DNA from 4 places in the Salipiger bruguierae genome. Region 1 is predicted to be linked to each of the others. Evidence: riboswitches for the same ligand, from Rfam matches in the RefSeq annotation. Region 1 holds a riboswitch; each other region holds the start of a gene.
The links. A riboswitch is a leader RNA that binds a small molecule or an ion and turns the genes downstream of it on or off. The one in region 1 is predicted to bind thiamine pyrophosphate.
Positions count from the first base shown of each region.

Region 2: another riboswitch for thiamine pyrophosphate. It lies ahead of PVT71_RS03495 (thiamine ABC transporter substrate binding subunit); the one in region 1 lies ahead of PVT71_RS20805 (FAD-dependent oxidoreductase).
Region 3: another riboswitch for thiamine pyrophosphate. It lies ahead of thiD (bifunctional hydroxymethylpyrimidine kinase/phosphomethylpyrimidine kinase); the one in region 1 lies ahead of PVT71_RS20805 (FAD-dependent oxidoreductase).
Region 4: another riboswitch for thiamine pyrophosphate. It lies ahead of thiC (phosphomethylpyrimidine synthase ThiC); the one in region 1 lies ahead of PVT71_RS20805 (FAD-dependent oxidoreductase).

Region 1 covers NZ_CP123385.1:1,386,277-1,390,470, reverse strand. Annotated here, with positions in the region: gene PVT71_RS20825 (HesA/MoeB/ThiF family protein) at 1-829, opposite strand, end outside; gene PVT71_RS20820 (thiamine phosphate synthase) at 826-1,434, opposite strand; gene PVT71_RS20815 (thiazole synthase) at 1,434-2,192, opposite strand; gene thiS (sulfur carrier protein ThiS) at 2,196-2,393, opposite strand; gene PVT71_RS20805 (FAD-dependent oxidoreductase) at 2,383-3,372, opposite strand; TPP riboswitch at 3,501-3,626, opposite strand; gene PVT71_RS20800 (DUF1326 domain-containing protein) at 3,834-4,194, shown strand, end outside.
Region 2 covers NZ_CP123384.1:717,385-721,578, reverse strand. Annotated here, with positions in the region: gene PVT71_RS03505 (ATP-binding cassette domain-containing protein) at 1-141, opposite strand, end outside; gene PVT71_RS03500 (thiamine/thiamine pyrophosphate ABC transporter permease ThiP) at 128-1,657, opposite strand; gene PVT71_RS03495 (thiamine ABC transporter substrate binding subunit) at 1,633-2,613, opposite strand; TPP riboswitch at 2,665-2,774, opposite strand; gene aroC (chorismate synthase) at 2,968-4,068, shown strand.
Region 3 covers NZ_CP123384.1:262,868-267,061, reverse strand. Annotated here, with positions in the region: gene thiM (hydroxyethylthiazole kinase) at 1-209, shown strand, start outside; gene thiE (thiamine phosphate synthase) at 206-835, shown strand; gene thiD (bifunctional hydroxymethylpyrimidine kinase/phosphomethylpyrimidine kinase) at 832-1,662, opposite strand; TPP riboswitch at 1,697-1,815, opposite strand; gene PVT71_RS01300 (dipeptidase) at 1,939-3,000, opposite strand; gene PVT71_RS01295 (hypothetical protein) at 3,034-4,194, opposite strand, start outside.
Region 4 covers NZ_CP123384.1:267,590-271,783, reverse strand. Annotated here, with positions in the region: gene PVT71_RS01330 (ABC transporter substrate-binding protein) at 1-761, opposite strand, end outside; gene fabD (ACP S-malonyltransferase) at 965-1,900, shown strand; TPP riboswitch at 2,084-2,202, shown strand; gene thiC (phosphomethylpyrimidine synthase ThiC) at 2,329-4,134, shown strand; gene thiM (hydroxyethylthiazole kinase) at 4,131-4,194, shown strand, end outside.

The DNA.
Region 1 (4,194 bases):
CCGGCGCGCCCCCTCGCTCGGCCCAGGGCACGGGCAGGTCCGGCGCCTCGTCCGGCCCGCGCAGCTCGATCACCCGGTCGGCGCGGGTGATCTCTCCGAGGCCGACAATCCGCGGCAGCGCCGCCTCGGGCTCGGGCGCGGCGTCGAAGCGGAAGCCCGAGACGCGCCAGCTCGCGGCGTCGAGCGTCAGCATCTGCCCCAGCGGCGAGGGCGCCTGTCCCAGCAGCACCGCGAGCACCATCTGCGCCTGCAACGCGCCGAGGCTGGCGACCACCGGCCCCATCACCCCGGCGCTGGCGCAGCTCTGCATCTGCCCCGGCAGGTCGGGAAACACCGCGCGATAGCTCGGCGCGCCGCCGCAGAAGCCGCCGACATGGCCCGCCCTGCCGACCACCGAGGCGCTGACCAGCGGCACCCCCGCCGCAAGGCAGAGGTCCGAGAGGGCATAGGTCACGGCCACGCTGTCGGCGGCATCCACCACCACCTGCGCGCCGGCCATTTCCGCCCGAGCGAGCACCGGGTCGAGCCGCGCGACGAGCGCGGTGGCAACGCAATCGGGGTTGAGGGCGGCGAGGCGTTCGGCGGCGACCGCGGCCTTGGCACGGCCGATGTCCTCCATGCGGTAGAGCGTCTGGCGGTGCAGGTTGCTCTCCTCCACCGTGTCGGGATCGACGATCCGCAGCGCGCCGACCCCTGCCCCCGCCAGCAGCGGCAGCAGCGCCGAGCCAAGCCCCCCGGCCCCGACCACCAGCACCCGCGCCTCGGTCAGCCGCGCCTGTCCCTCCTCGCCCACGCCGGGCAGGCAGGTCTGCCGCGCGTAGCGGCTCATGCCGGCACCCGGCGCGTCGCGGCGATCCATTCGCGGCAGCGCGCCTCGGGGTCGGCGGCCTGCTGGATGTCGGTGACCACCGCGGCGCTGTCGGCGCCGGCGGCGAAGAGACCCGGCAGGCGCTCGGGGGTCAGCCCGCCGATGCCGACCAGCGGCAGGTCGCCCACCCGGCGCTTCCAGTCGCGCACCCGCGCAAGCCCCTGCGGCGCCCATGGCATCTGCTTGAGCAGCGTCGGGTAGACCGGCCCCAGCGCCACGTAGGCCGGATCCAGCGCCAGCGCGCGCTCGAGCTCGGCCTCGTCATGGGTCGAGAGCCCGACCCGCACCCCGGCCCGGCGCAGCGCAGGGAAATCGGCGCTTTCCATGTCCTCCTGCCCGAGGTGGACAGTGCGGCAGCGCAGGTCGAGCGCGAGGCGCCAGTGGTCGTTGACCACGAGCTCCGCGCCATGGACGGCGCAGATGTCGCGCGCCCTTGCGATCTGGCGGCGCAATTCGGTCTCGGGCAGGTCCTTGAGCCGCAGCTGCACCAGCTTGACGCCGTGCGGGACCAGCAGTTCCAGCGCGCTGACATGGCCGACGATGAGGTAGAACGGGTCGAGTTTCATCATGCCAGCTCCGCCATGCCGAAGACCGGGGTCGAGGCCACGGCCATGTCGCGCGGGCCCATCAGCCCCGCCGTGTGTGCGAGCCGCCCCGCCGAGACCGCCTGCCCGAAGGCGCGGGCCATGGCCACCGGGTCGAGCGCGCGGGCCACGGCGGTGTTCAGCAGCACCGCGTCAAACCCCATCTCCATCGCCTCCATCGCCTGGCTTGGCGCGCCGATCCCGGCATCGATGACCAGCGGCACACCCTTGAAATGCGCCCGCATCGTCCGCAGCGCCTCGCGGTGGCGCAGCCCCTGCCCCGAGCCGATCGGCGCGCCCCAGGGCATCAGCACCTCGCAGCCCGCCTCGAGCAGCTTCTCGCCCACGATCAGGTCCTCGGTGGTATAGGGAAACACCTCGAACCCCTCGGCGCAGAGGATGCGCGCCGCCTCGACCAGCGCGAAGGGATCGGGCTGGAGCGTGTCGGCGTGGCCGATGACCTCGAGCTTGATCCAGTTGGTGCCGAAGATCTCGCGCGCCATCTGCGCCGTGGTCACCGCCTCGCGCGCGCTGTGGCAGCCGGCGGTGTTTGGCAGGATGCGGCAGCCTGTGGCCCTGAGAAGATCCCGGAACCCCGCGCCCTCCGCCCCCTCGCGGCGCAGCGAGACGGTGATCACCTCGGCCCCCGAGGCGGCGACGGCCTCACCCAGCACGGCGGGCGAGGGATATTGCGCGGTGCCCAGCATCAGCCGGGACGAAAGATCGGTGCCGTAGAACATCGCTCAGCCCCCCTGCATCGGCGACAGGACCTCGACCTTGGCGCCGTCGCGCAGCGCGGTGCGCTCGCGCAGCCCGCGTGGCACGAAGGCGCCGTCGAGCGCGGTGGCGACCGAGGCCGGATCGAAGCCGCGCTCGGCGAGCAGCGTCGCGAGCGTCGGCGCGGTTGTGGTGAGGCTTTCGCCGTTGAGATCAATGCGCATGATGCGCCTCCTTGGTGGGGTCTGCGGCAAGGCGCGCGGCCTGCTCCTCGGCCAGCACCGGGGCCATGAGAAAGCCGTGGCGATACATGCCGTTGAGGTGGATGCGGTCGCCGGTCTCGCGGATCGCGGGGATGTTGTCGGGAAAGGCGGGGCGCAGCCCGGCGCCGGTGGCGAGGATCTCGGCCTCGGCAAAGCCGGGGTGCACGGTGTAGGCGGCCGAGAGCAGCTCCATTGCGGCACGGGCGGTGATCCCGCCGGGGCGCGCGCTCTCGACCATGGTGGCGCCGAGCATGTAGCGCCCCTGCCCGCGCGGGACGATGTAGCAGGGAAAGCGCGGGTGCAGCAGGCGGAGGGTGCGGGTGAGCTTGACCCCGGGCGCGTGCAGCTCGAGCATCTCTCCGCGCACCGCGCGCAGGTCCGGAAGGTGGTCGCGGGCGCCGAGGCCCCGGCAGTCGACGATCCGCCCCGAAGCCGGGCCACCATGGATCGGCACGCCTCGGGCCTCGAGCGCCGCGCGCAGCTCGTCCATGGCGAGGCGCGGGTCGATGTGCGCCTCTTCCGCAAAGAAGAGGCCGGTGGCGAAACGCCCCGCGAGCTCGGGCTCGAGCGCGGCGGGATCGGTGCGGACGTGGCCCTGTGTCGCGCGGGCGAAGTGCTCGAGCTCGGCCCGGTCGCGTGGCGGGGCGATGACCAGCGTGCCGGTGGCCGAGTAGCTGCGCGTCCGCGCCCGCCACCAGCCAAGCGCGGCCTGTCCCCGGCGGGTGATCTCGGGCGGCGCGCTCTCGCCCTCGCAGAACGGGGCGAGCATCCCGCCCGCCAGCAGCGATGCAGGCGGTGGCGCATCCTCGGGCGCGATGAGCTCGACGTCAAAGCCGCGCCCGGCCAGCGCCGTGGCGGCGCAGAGCCCCGCGACCCCGGCCCCCAGCACCGAGATCCGACCGCCATGGCGGTGTCGCAGGATGTGTGAATTCGTCTCCACTCGGCCTCCCTTCCATCGGGACCCGGAGGACGCGCGGGAAGGCAGACGGGGCCGCCCGGGCCCGGGCGCGCGGAGGCGCAAAGGGGCCGAGTGGCCCGAAAGGACCACCCCAGCCGCGATGCATGGAGAAGATTGCCCTTCGGTCTTCCTACGCCAGCGTCAACTGGGTCAGGTTCAAAGGGTCGCATCACCGGCGCGGCACGCGCGCCTGTCAGCCTCTCAGTCCCCGTGGCGGGACTCCCCTGACGTGGCGCGAGCATAGGCGATGCCGGGGCACGGTCAATCGCCCATTTCCCGCGCGCCCGCCGCCGAGCGGAGCCGGACGGTACAAATCCGCCGCGTTTCGTGGTAGACTGCGCGCAGGCAAGGATCCCCGGGCATCATTGCGTCGCGCCTGTCGCGACCTTTGCAGCTTCGTCCTGCCGCTGCCTCTGGGGGCAGCACATATAGGGGGAATTTTCATGGGATATTCGATCGAAGGCGACCTTCTCGAGGTCTGCAACTGCAATGTTCTCTGCCCTTGCTGGATCGGGGAGGATCCGGACAACGGCTATTGCGACGCGACGCTTGCCTATCGCATCAACTCGGGCGAGGTCGACGGGGTGGACATGAGCGGCGTGATCGTCGCCGGTGTCGGCAAGATCCCCGGCAACGTGCTCGCCGGGAACTGGAAGCGCCAGCTCTACATCGACAGCAAGGCCAGCAACGAGCAGAGCGCGGCGGCCATCGACCTGCTGCAGGGACGCAGGGGCGGACCGCTGGCCGATCTGGCGCAGCTCATCGGCGAGGATCTGGAACCCAAGCGCGCCGACATCACCTTCA
Region 2 (4,194 bases), on a different replicon from region 1:
TCCGGCGACGAGGTCGAGCAGCGTGGACTTGCCCGCGCCCGAGGGGCCGATGACCGCCACGCGCCGTCCCGGCGCCAGCGACAGGTTGGCGGCGAGGCTGTAGTCGCCCTCGGAGTAACGCAGGGCCTCAAGTGTCAGCATTGGCGCGGCCTCCCCGGTCGCAGAGCCAGAAGGCCCCGAAGCTGAAGATCAGCAGAAGCAGCGCGGCGCCGGCCGCGGCCTCCATCTGGTAGGAGCCCATCAGCCGGTAGACCTGGAGCGGCAGGGTCGCCCGCTCGGGGTCGGCGAAGAGCGCGATGACGCCAAGGTCGCCGATCGACAGCGCCGCGGTCAGCCCGGCGGCAAAGCCGAGCGGCCGGCGCAGCCGGGGCAGCAGCACCAGCCGCACCCAGGCCATCGGCGTCAGTCCCAGCGCCTGCGCGAGCCGCGCGTAGTCCGCGCGCACCGCCTCGGCCTCGGGGCGCAGGATGCGCAGGGCAAAGGGCAGGGCGGCGAGCGCGTTGACCAAAGTGGTGACAGGGAGTGCCAGCGACAGCGGGTTGGCGAAGGGGCGCACGATCAGGAAGAGCCCTGTGCCGAGCACCAGCGGCGAGACCGCGATGCCCGCCAGGCCCACCCATTCGCCCCAGCGGGTCGAGAGCGGCAGCGCCCAGCAGAGGCACAGCAACGTCGAGGCCAGCGCCACGGTCAGCGAGTTCCACGCCGCCTCCCAACTGCCCGCGCCGAGCTGCGCGAGTCCGGGCAGGCCGCGCGCGATCACCATGCCGAGCGGGGTGAGCAGGAAGAGCGCGGCGAGGATGATCCATCCACCGTCGAGGACGCGGGCGAGGCCTGCCCGCGCGTCCCAGCGGGTCATCACCCGCCCCAGCCCCGCGCGGAACCCGCCGCCGGTGCCGAGCCGCAGCGCCACCAGCCCGGCGCAGAGCGCGAGTCCGAGCTGGATCACCGAGAGCAGCGCCGCGCGGCCGAGGTCGAAATCGAAGCGCACCGCCTGGTAGATCGCCAGCTCGACCGTCGTCGCGCGCGGGCCCCCGCCGAGCGTCAGCGCCACGGCAAAGCTCGAGAGGCAAATGACGAAGATCACCGCGAAGGCCCCCGGCGCAATGCGCAGCAGCATGGGCAACTCCAGAGTGCGCAACATGGCGAAGGGCGAGAGCCCCAGCGAGGCGGCAAGGCGGAAGCGCTCGGCGGGGATCGCCAGCCAGCCCTGCAGCAGCAGCCGCGTCGCCAGCGGCAGGTTGAAGAAGACATGCGCCAGCACCACGCCGTGCAGCCCGTAGATGCTGAAGCCGGGCAGGCCGAGCGCCTTGAGCGCGCCGTTGACCATGCCGTTCTGACCAAAGACCGCGATCAGCCCCAGCACGGCGACGATGGTGGGCAGGATGAAGGGCGCGCCGAGAAGCGAGATCAGCAGCCCGCGCCCCGGGAAGCGCCGCCGCGACAGCGCGCGGGCGACGGGGATCGCGAGCACGACCGAGAAGAGCGCCGAAAGCAGCGCCTGCAGGAGCGTGAAGCGCAGCGCCTGCCAGTCGCCGGGGCCGAGCGCGCCCCAGCCTCCGGCACGGGCCAGCACCGCCGCGACCGGGCCGAGCACCAGTGCAAGCACCAGCCCGGCCGCGACGAGGGCGGCGCCTACTGCGAGAGGCCGCGGCGCCATGCCTCGATGGCCTCGTCGCGCAGCGCCGCGGCCTCGTCCTCGGAGTAGAAGAGCACCTTGGTCGGCTGTTGCAGCTCCCTGAAGCCCTCGGGCCACTGGTCATGCGGCAGCGCCGCCGGGAAGGACCAGTTGCCGGTGGCGATCATCTGCTGGAACTCCGGCGTCAGCAGGAAGTCCATGAACTGCTGCGCGAGCTCGGGCTGGTCGGTGGTGGCGACCTTGGCGGCCAGCTCGACCATGAAGTAGTTCCCCTCGGGGAAGATCAGCGCCTTCTTGGTGTGATCCTCCTCGGCGATGATGTGGTAGGCGGGCGAGGTGGTGTAGCTCAGCACCATGTCCGCCTCGCCGTCGGTGAAGAGCCCGTAGCTTTCCGACCAACCCTTGGTGACGGTGAGGATCTTCGGCGCCAGCTTGCGCCAGGCGTCCTCGGTCCTGTCGCCGAAGACCGCCTGGGCCCAGAGCGCCATCGCAAGGCCCGAGATCGAGCTGCGCGGGTCCTGGATGACGATCTTCAGGTCATCCGGCGCGTCGAGCAGCTCGGCGAAGCTCTGCGGCGGCTCGGCCAGGCGGGTCGTGTCGTAGATGAAGGCGGTCTCGGCGTAGTTGTAGGGCAGGAAGGTGTCGTCGGTCCACGCGATCGGCAGGGTCAGCGGCGAGAGGTCGACGCCGTGCGGGGCGAAGAGCCCGCTCTCGCGCGCCTTCTTGGTCACGTCGGTGTTGAGACCGAAGACCACGTCGGCCTCGGTCTGCGCGCCCTCGAGCAGCAGGCGGGGCAGCAGGTCGCCGGGCTTGAACTGCAGGTCGCAGCCGCAGCGCGCCTCGAACATCTCCTCGATCTTCGGGCCGGGGCCCCATTCCGAGACGACGTAATCGCCCGCGTAGACGGTGAGGACGGGCTCCTGCGCCAGCGCCGTGCTGGCAAAGAGACATCCCGCTGCAAAACTGATGGCCTTCATGGCATCCTCCAAATTTGCGGCGAGAGGGCAAGACGGGCCGGGGGCATCTGCGCCTTGGGCCGTGACCTTCCCTCCGCCGGTGTTAACCGGGTCAGGTTCAACGGGTTCGCGGATTTGCATCTCAGCCGGCGCTTGCGCGTCCGGCACCCCGAGGTGGCGCAAGACCTAGCCGGGCGGCGGGGCTCTGGCAAGGTGAATTGCCGCGGGGCGAAATGCGCGCGTGGCCGGCCCGGGCCGAGACAATTCCCTTGAGGCATTGGCCGCGCTGGCCTAACAGACTGGCCTGAAAGGCGGGCCCGCGGCGCGGGCCCGGGCAAGCATGCACCCGGACGGCACGACACAGGAGACCCGACCATGAGCCTCAACACCTTCGGCCATCTCTTCCGCGTGACCACCTGGGGAGAGAGCCACGGGCCGGCGCTTGGCGCGACCGTGGACGGCTGCCCGCCGGGCGTGCCGATCGACGAGGCCACGCTGCAGCACTGGCTCGACCTGCGCAAACCGGGGCAGAACAAGTACACCACGCAGCGGCGCGAGCCCGACGCGGTGCGGATCCTGTCGGGCGTCTTCGAGGGGCAGACCACCGGCACGCCGGTGCAGCTGATGATCGAGAACACCGACCAGCGCTCGAAGGACTATTCCGAGATCGCGGCGAAGTTCCGCCCGGGCCACGCCGACATCACCTATTTCCAGAAATACGGCATCCGCGACTACCGCGGGGGCGGGCGCTCCTCGGCGCGCGAGACGGCGGCGCGGGTCGCCGCGGGCGGGCTGGCGCGGGCGGCGCTGGCCGAGCTGGCGCCGGGGATCTCGATCACCGGCTACATGGTGCAGATGGGGCCGCAGGCGATCGACCGGTCGCGCTTCGACTGGGACGAGATCGCGCGCAACCCGTTCTGGTGCCCGGATGCCGAGACGGCCGAGGGCTGGGCGGACTACCTCGACGGGCTGCGCAAGTCCGGCGACAGCGTCGGCGCGGTGATCGAGGTGACGGCGCGCGGCGTGCCGGCGGGGCTGGGCGCACCGATCTACGGCAAGCTCGACACCGACCTTGCCGCGGCGATGATGTCGATCAACGCGGTGAAGGCGGTCGAGATCGGCGAGGGCATGGCGGCGGCGATGCTGACCGGCACCCAGAACGCCGACGAGATCACCATGGGGCCGGATGGGCCGGTCTACAGCTCGAACCACGCGGGCGGCATCCTTGGCGGGATTTCCACCGGGCAGGACGTGGTGGTGCGTTTCGCGGTGAAGCCGACCTCGTCGATCCTGACACCGCGGCGGACGCTGACCGTCACCGGCGAGGAGACCGAGATCGTCACCAAGGGCCGCCACGATCCCTGCGTCGGCATCCGGGCGGTTCCGGTGGGCGAGGCGATGATGGCCTGCGTGATCCTCGATCACCTGCTGCTGCACCGCGGCCAGATCGGCGCGAACCGCGGGCATATCGGCTGAGGCCGGGCCCGGGCGCCTGCCGTCCGGCTTCGGTGACCTGAGGCGGGCGATCGGGCGCGGGCGTCTCGCAGGGATGCCGCCTCATGATGCCGCTGTGCGGAGCATCTGTGGTGGCGCTTTCGGCGG
Region 3 (4,194 bases), on a different replicon from region 1:
TCTGCGGTGCCTACGCGGGGCTGGGCGGCGATCCCTTCGAGGCCACGGTCGCGGCGCTCTCGCATTACGCCGTCGCCGGGAGCCGCGCGCATGAGGGGGCGGCGGGGCCGGGCAGCTTCGGGCCGCGCTTCCTCGACGCGCTGCACGCGCTGACGCCCGAGGCGCTGGATACCGAGGCCGACATCCGCGTGCCGGCAGGCGCGGCATGAGGCGCTTTGACCTTTCCGTCTACCTCGTGCTCGATCCCGGCCTCTGCGCCGGAATCGGCATGGCCCGGACGGCGCGGCTCGCCGTGCGCGGCGGCGCCACGATGGTGCAGCTGCGCGACAAGGATGGCGGCACGGCGCGGATGATCGAGACCGGCCGGGCGCTGAAGGCGGCGCTGGCGGGGTCGGGCGCGCTGCTGATCGTCAACGACGACGTGCGGGCGGCGCTGGAGATCGGCGCGGACGGGCTGCACGTCGGGCAGGGCGACATGTCGCCCGCCGAGGCGCGGGCGAAGATTGGCCCGGAGATGCTGCTGGGGCTCTCGGTGGAAAGCCCCGACCTCGCGCGGGCGGTCGATCCCGCGCTGGTGGATTACGTCGGCGCGGGGCCGGTCTTTGCCACACCGACCAAGCCCGACCACAAGCAGCCCGTGGGCTGGGCGGGGCTCGCCGCGCAGGTGGCGGCGAGCCCGGTGCCCGCCGTGGCGATCGGCGGGCTGAAGGCGCATCACGCGGCCGAAGCGAAGGCGGCGGGGGCGCAGGGCCTCGCGGTGGTCTCGGCGATCTGCGGCCGGCCCGACCCCGAGGCGGCGGCGCGGGAGATCGCCCGCGCCTGGGCCGAAGCCTAGCCCCACATCTCGTGGAAATGGTGCAGCGGCCCGTGGCCGCCGCCCACCTCCAGCTGGTCCGAGGCGGCGAGCGCGCCTTGCAGGTAGCGCTTCGCCGCGCCGACCGCCTCGGGCAGCTCCATGCGTGGCAGCAGCGCGGCGATGGCGGCCGAAAGCGTGCAGCCGGTGCCGTGGTCGTTCTTCGTGGCGATGCGCGGGGCGGAGTAACTGTGCGTCTCGCCCTGCCACCAGAGAAGGTCCGTGCTCTCGGCGCTGCCGGAGAGGTGTCCGCCCTTCAGCAGCACGGCCTCCGGCCCCATCGCGGCCAGCGCGGGAAGCTGCGCGGCCATCTCTTCGGCGGTCCAGTCGTCGCCGCGCGCCAGCAGCACGGCGGCCTCGGGCAGGTTTGGGGTGATGATCGTGGCGAGCGGCACCAGCTCCTCGCGCAGCGCCGCCACCGCCTCGGGGTCGAGCAGCGCGTCGCCGCTCTTGGCCACCATCACCGGATCGAAGACCACGTTCCGCGCGCCATGCGCCCGCAGTCGCTCGGCCACGGCGCGGATGATGCCGGCGTTGGCGACCATGCCGATCTTCACCGCGTCGACGCGCACGTCGTCGAAGACCGCGTCGATCTGCGCCGCGACGAAGGCGGGCGCCAGCGCCTCGAATGCCCGCACGCCGCGGGTGTTCTGCGCCACCACGGCGGTGATCACGCTCATCCCGTAGGCGCGGTTCGCCGAGAAGGCCTTGAGATCGGCCTGTATTCCGGCGCCGCCCGAGGGATCGGTGCCGGCGATGGTGAGAAGGTTGGGAATCCGCGCGCGGGGCGCGGATGAGGGGGTTGGCATAGGCTCGGCCTCCAAACTGAGGCCGGCGAGGGCATGCGGTCAGCTCCACCTGTCCCTTCGCCGGCATGACCCGGATCAGGTTCGAAGGGTCACTGCGCCGCATCGCTGCCAGCAGTATCTCAGCCCCTTGCCGGGACCCCCCTAGGTGCGGGCGAGACTATCAGATGGGCGGGCGAGGGAAAGGGGGGAGAGGCGGCTCCGGAAGGGGTGGGGGCGCTGCCCCCACGGCGCTGCGCGCCGTTCCCCCGGAGTATTTTCGGAAAGATGAAGGGCGGCTCAGGCGCCCCAGGTCTTCCGCAGCACCCGCAGCCAGTTGCCGAAGCAGAGCTTTTCCATCAGCGCGGCATCGACGCCATGCGCGGTCAGCGCGGCGCGCAGGGTCGGCAGGCCGGCGACGTCGGTGATGCCCTCGGGGATCGTCGCGCCGTCGAAATCCGAGCCGAAGCCGACGCGGTCCTCGCCGAGCTTGCCGATCAGGTAGTCGAGGTGGCGCAGCACCACGTCGAGGCCGCAGTCGCTGCCCATCCGCCCGTCCTCGCGCAGGAAGGCGGTGGCGAAGTTGATGCCGACCATGCCGTCGCTCTCGGCGATCATCGCCAGCTGCCGGTCGGTGAGGTTGCGGGCATGGGTGGTGACCGCGTGGGCGTTGGAATGGGTGGCGACCAGCGGCGCGTCGGAAAGCGCGGCGACGTCGTTCATGCCCTTCTCGTTGAGGTGCGAGAGGTCAATCATCACCTTGAGCGCGTTGCATTCCCTGACCAGCCGCTTGCCGGCCTCGGTGAGCCCGTCGCCGATGTCGGGGGTGGCGGGGTAGCGGAAGGGCACGCCGTTGCCGAAGATCGTCGGGCGCGACCAGACCGGGCCGAGCGAGCGCAACCCGCGGGCGTGGAGCGCGTGGAGTTCCGCGAGATCCGGGCCGATCGCCTCGGCACCCTCGAGGTGCAGCACGGCGGTCATCTTCGGCCCACCGAGCGCGGCCTCGATCTCGGCCGCGGTGGTGCAGGGGGTGATCGCCCCGGCGGCGGCCAGCGCCTCGAAGGCCTCGACCCCGCGCCAGGTGGTCTCGAGCGCCTCGGGCTGGGGGATCATCGCGGGCAGCGGCAGATCGTACTGCGGCTGGCTCATCGCGTGGTCCATGTCGACGCCGGCCTTCGCCGGGCTCGGCACGAAGATGGCGAAGAAGCCGCCGCCGAAGCCGCCGGCCTGCGCGCGCGGCAGGTCGATGTGGCCGCTCGAGAGCCCGTTCGTCACGCCGCTTGCGGTGACGGCGCCGCCCAGCAGGCGCAGCAGGAGATCGTTGTGGCCGTCGAAGATGGGCGGGGTGGAGGCGTGAGTCATGAGCGGTCTTTCCAGGAAGCCGGGGGCGGGGGATCAGGTGAGCAGCTGGCCGAGGACGAGGACCCAGGCCGGAAGCAGGAGCAGCAGGGCGAGCATGTAGCTGCCGTTCCAGCGCAGGCCGACGTGGCGCGCGCTGACATTGCCGAAGCTGCCGATCAGCAGCGTGGTGGCGGTGAAGGGCGAGCTGATGCCGCCGAGCGCCCAGCCGGCGGTGATCGCGACCACGACGACCTCGGGCGTGACGCCGAGCAGCTCGGCCGGGGGCACCAGCGGCGCGATCAGCGTCACCGCGAGGATCGGGTTCATGCCGAGCTGTCCCAGCAGCGGGATGATCCAGACGAGCCCGACCAGCACCAGCGCGGGGGGCAGGTCCTCGGGGTGGAAGCCCGAGGCCTTGACCAGCGGCGCCAGCAGCGGCGCGCCGACCGTGCCGATGAAGCCCGCCATCATCAGCAGCGTGACCTCGCCGCGGTAGGAGGGCAGTTCGCGGAAGGCGAAGCCCGCCGCCCGCTCGCGCAGCGGCGCGCCGCCGTCCCGGGCCTGCATCAGCACCCAGACCGTGGCCATGAGCGGCACGATCAGCAGCACGATGGCGATGATCCGGAGCCCGGTGAGCGATTGCAGCACCAGCACGCTGACCCCGAGCAGGCCGAGCAGCACCAGCAGCGGCGCCATCAGCGCCCAGCTCCCGTCGGGCGCGGCGCGCGGCGCGACCGGCTGCGAGAGCCGGGGCTTGAAGATCGTGTCGAGCGCCCAGCCCGTGAGGGTGATCAGCGCCGAGGTGCCGAGCGCGGGCAGCACCACCGAGCCCCAGCTCGTGCCGGGGATCAGCGCGGTGGTGATCGCCACCGAGAAGGACATCGGCGACCAGGGCAGCGAGGCGACGAAACCCCGCTGGATCGCCAGCAGCATGCGGCGGGTGCGGTGGCTGCGGATCTCGGCGTCGGGCTCGTCCTTCGCGGCGGCGGTTGCGAGGCTGCCGAGCAGGGCGATGGCGCCGTAGTTGAGCAGCAGCGAGAAGGCCTGGCCGCCGAGGGTCAGCGCGAGGTAGCGCCGGCCCGGCGGCTGCAGGGCGAGGAAGTTCCCGGCGGCGCGGATCGAGTCCGCCTGCTGCGCGGCGCTGCGCAGCGTGGCGAGCGCGGCGAAGAAGGCGGCGATGAAGGCGGCGGACTGGAAGGCCTTGACCAGCACCGT
Region 4 (4,194 bases), on a different replicon from region 1:
TCGCGCCCGTCGAAGAGGCCGCGGTCGGTGCCCTCGCGCACGAGCTTGGCAAGGTCGGTGCCGAAGGTGACGTTGTAGATCGCGTCGGGCTTGGCGCGCTCCAGCGCCTGCACCTCGGCGCCGGCGTCGATCTTGAAGAGCGGCGGCCATTGCTCGGCGACGAACTCGACCTCGGGTTTCAGCCGCGTGAGGTTGGCCTTGAAGGCCTCGACCGCCTCGGTGCCATAGGCGTAGTTCGGCGCGATCGTGGCGTATCTCACCGCATCCGTGGCGGCGGCCTTCTCGGCCAGCAGCGCGGCCTGCACCCAGGTCGAGGTGCGCAGGCGGAAGGTGTAGGGATTGCCCGAGCCCCAGACCAGCGTGTCGGCCAGCGGCTCGGAGGCGAGGTAGACGTAGTGCTTCTCGGCGGCGAAGGAACTGATCGCCAGCCCGACGTTGCTGAGGATCGAGCCGGTCAGCATCACCGCGCCGTCGCGGGTCATCAGCTCCTCGGCGATGCGCACCGCCTCGGCCGGATCGCCCTGGTCGTCGCGGAAGACGAATTCCAGCGGCCGGCCGAGCACGCCGCCCTGCGCGTTGATCTCGGAGACAGCCAGCTCGATGCCCTTGCGATAGGGCTCGGCAAAGGCGGCGAGGCGCTTGAAGTGGTTGATCTCGCCGATCTTGATCGGCGCGCCGCCGGCGTCCTTCGCGCGCAGGGCGGCGGGGGTCAGGGCAGCGGCGGCGGCAAGCGCCAGCAGGGTGCGTCGCATCAGGGTCATCTTGGTCGCGTCTCCTCGTTCTGCGGGGGCGGGCGGGCCCGACGCGCCCCTCTTACGTGGGAAATAGCGCGCTGACAAAGGTGGCCTAGCGCCATCGTCCGGGGCGCACCGGAGCCGGGCGTTGCGCGAAGGGGCGCTTGGCGCTAGGACTGCGCGCCAAAGCGCGCCAAAACGCGACCGCGTGAGCCTTAGGAGAGACGATCATGACGCGAGCCTTCATCTTCCCCGGTCAGGGGGCGCAGACCATCGGCATGGGCAAGGCGCTGGCCGAGGCCTACCCGGCGGCGAAAGCCGTGTTCGACGAGGTGGACGCGGCGCTGGGCGAAAGCCTCTCGGCGCTGATCTGGGAGGGCGACATCGAGACGCTCACCCTGACCGAGAACGCCCAGCCGGCGCTGATGGCGACCTCGCTCGCCGCCATGCGCGCGCTCGAGTCCGAGGGCATCGAGATCGGCGCGGCGAGCTTCGTCGCCGGCCATTCGCTCGGCGAATACTCGGCGCTGACCGCCGCCGGCGCGCTCAGCGTCGGCGATGCCGCCAAGCTACTGCGCACCCGCGGCAAGGCGATGCAGGCCGCCGTGCCGGTGGGCGAAGGCGCCATGGCCGCGCTGCTCGGCCTCGATCTCGCCGGTGCCCGCGCCGTGGCCGAGGAGGCCGCGCAGGGCGAGGTCTGCGCCGCGGCGAACGACAACGACCCGTCGCAGGTGGTGATCTCGGGCAGCAAGGCCGCGGTCGAGCGGGCGCTCGACATCGCCAAGGACAAGGGCGCCAAGCGCGCGCTGCTGCTGCCGGTGAGCGCGCCCTTCCACTGCGCGCTGATGGCCCCCGCCGCCGAGGTCATGGCCGAGGCGCTCGAGCAGGTCGAGATCAAGGCCCCGAGCGTGCCGCTCGTCGCCAACGTCGTCGCCGAGGCTGTCACCGACCCCGCCCGCATCCGCGCGCTGCTGGTCGAGCAGGTCACCGGCTCGGTGCGCTGGCGCGAGTCGGTGGAATACATGGTGGCGCAGGGCGTCACCGAGTTCTGGGAGATCGGCGCGGGCAAGGCGCTCTCGGGCATGGTCAAGCGCATCGAGCGCAGCGCCGCGCTGCGCAACGTCGGCGCGCCCGAGGACGTGAAGGCGGCGCTCGAAGCCGTCTGAGCGCTTAGCCAGTCGCCTGAAAACGCAAAGGGCGGTGCCACGCGGCGCCGCCCTTTCCGCATTCCGGGCGCCGCATCCGCCCTTTCATCTTTCTCCAAATACTCGAGTCCACCCCTCCGCTAGCCCCGCCCATTGGCCCGAGGCACCACCTTGACGCCCCGCCCGACTCGCCGCAGGGTGGCGCCACTACACCCGGGGGGTCCCGACAAGGGGCTGAGATACTGCTGGCGTCCGCGCAGCGCAGTGACCCGACGAACCTGATCCAGTTCATACTGGCGTAGGGATGGTGCACAGGCGTTGCCGGGGGCTCTGCGCCCCTGTTCTGCGGAAAGGACCACGGGGGGAGTCCCCCGTCCCCATGCAGCGGCGTCTCTCCATTCACGCACGGAACTGGGTCTCCACCGCTTCGAGCTTGGAGGCTCCGACCGATGAAAGACCTGACCCCAACCGTCACCTGCGGGCCGCTGCCCGCCTCGCGCCGCGTCTGGCACGAGGGTTCGCTGCATCCGCAGATCCGCGTGCCGATGCGCGAGATCGACCTGCACCCCTCGGCCGGCGAGCCGCCGGTGACCGTCTACGACAGCTCCGGCCCTTACACCGATCCCGCCGCCGACATCGTCCTCGACCGCGGGCTGCCGCGGCTGCGCGAGGGCTGGATCGCCGCCCGCGCCGACACCGAGAGCTACGCCGGTCGCCACGTGACGCCCGAGGACAACGGCTTTGCCGAGGGCGCGCGGCTGGTGCCCGAGTTCCCGGTCCGCCACGCGCCCCGCAAGGGCACGGGCGGCCGGGCGGTCACCCAGCTGGCCTATGCCCGCGCCGGGATCGTCACGCCCGAGATGGAATTCGTCGCGATCCGCGAGAACCTCGGGCGCAAGGCCGCAAAGGCCGCGCTCGTGCGCGACGGGCAGGACTGGGGCGCCGCGATCCCCGATTTCGTGACGCCCGAGTTCGTGCGCGACGAAATTGCCCGAGGCCGCGCGATCATCCCTGCCAACATCAACCACCCCGAGCTCGAGCCGATGATCATCGGCCGCAACTTCCTGGTGAAGATCAACGCCAACATCGGCAACTCGGCGGTGACCTCCTCGATGGCCGAGGAGGTCGAGAAGATGGTCTGGGCGACGCGCTGGGGCGCGGACACGGTCATGGACCTCTCGACAGGGCGGAACATCCACAACATCCGCGACTGGATCCTGCGCAACTCGCCGGTGCCGATCGGCACCGTGCCGCTCTACCAGGCGCTCGAGAAAGTCGGCGGCATCGCCGAGGATCTCAGCTGGGAGGTGTTCCGCGACACGCTGATCGAGCAGGCCGAGCAGGGGGTGGACTATTTCACCATCCACGCGGGCGTGCGGCTGCACATGATCCCGATGACGGTGAACCGGGTGACCGGCATCGTCAGCCGGGGCGGCTCGATCATGGCCAAGTGGTGCCTGCACCACCACCGCGAGAGCTTCCTCTACGAGCACTTCGAGGAGATCTGCGAGATCGCGCGGGCCTATGATGTCTCCTTCTCGCTCGGCGACGGTTTGCGGCCGGGCTCCATCGCCGATGCCAACGACGAGGCGCAGTTCGCCGAGCTGGAAACGCTGGGCGAGCTCACGCAGATCGCATGGAAGCACGACTGCCAGGTGATGATCGAGGGGCCGGGCCACGTCGCCATGCACAAGATCAAGGCCAACATGGACAAGCAGCTCGAGACCTGCGGCGAGGCGCCGTTCTATACCCTCGGGCCGCTTACCACCGACATCGCGCCCGGCTACGATCACATCACCTCCGGCATCGGCGCGGCGATGATCGGCTGGTTCGGCACGGCGATGCTTTGCTACGTGACGCCGAAGGAGCACCTTGGCCTTCCGGACCGCGACGACGTGAAGGTGGGGGTGATCACCTACAAGATCGCCGCCCATGCCGCCGACCTTGCCAAGGGCCACCCGGCGGCGCAGGTCCGCGACGACGCGCTGTCGCGCGCGCGGTTCGAGTTCCGCTGGGAGGACCAGTTCAACCTCTCGCTCGATCCCGACACGGCGCGGTCCATGCATGACGAGACCCTGCCCAAGGAGGCGCACAAGGTGGCGCATTTCTGCTCGATGTGCGGGCCGAAGTTCTGCTCGATGCGGATCAGCCACGACATTCGCGCCGAGGCGCAAAAGGAGGGCATGGCGAAGATGGCCGAGAAGTTCCGCGAGGGCGGCGCGCTCTACCTGCCGCTGGCGGAGGACGAGGCATGACCCCCGGCGCGCTGCTGCGCGAGCTGCGCGCGGTCAATCCGCTGGTCCAGTGCATCACCA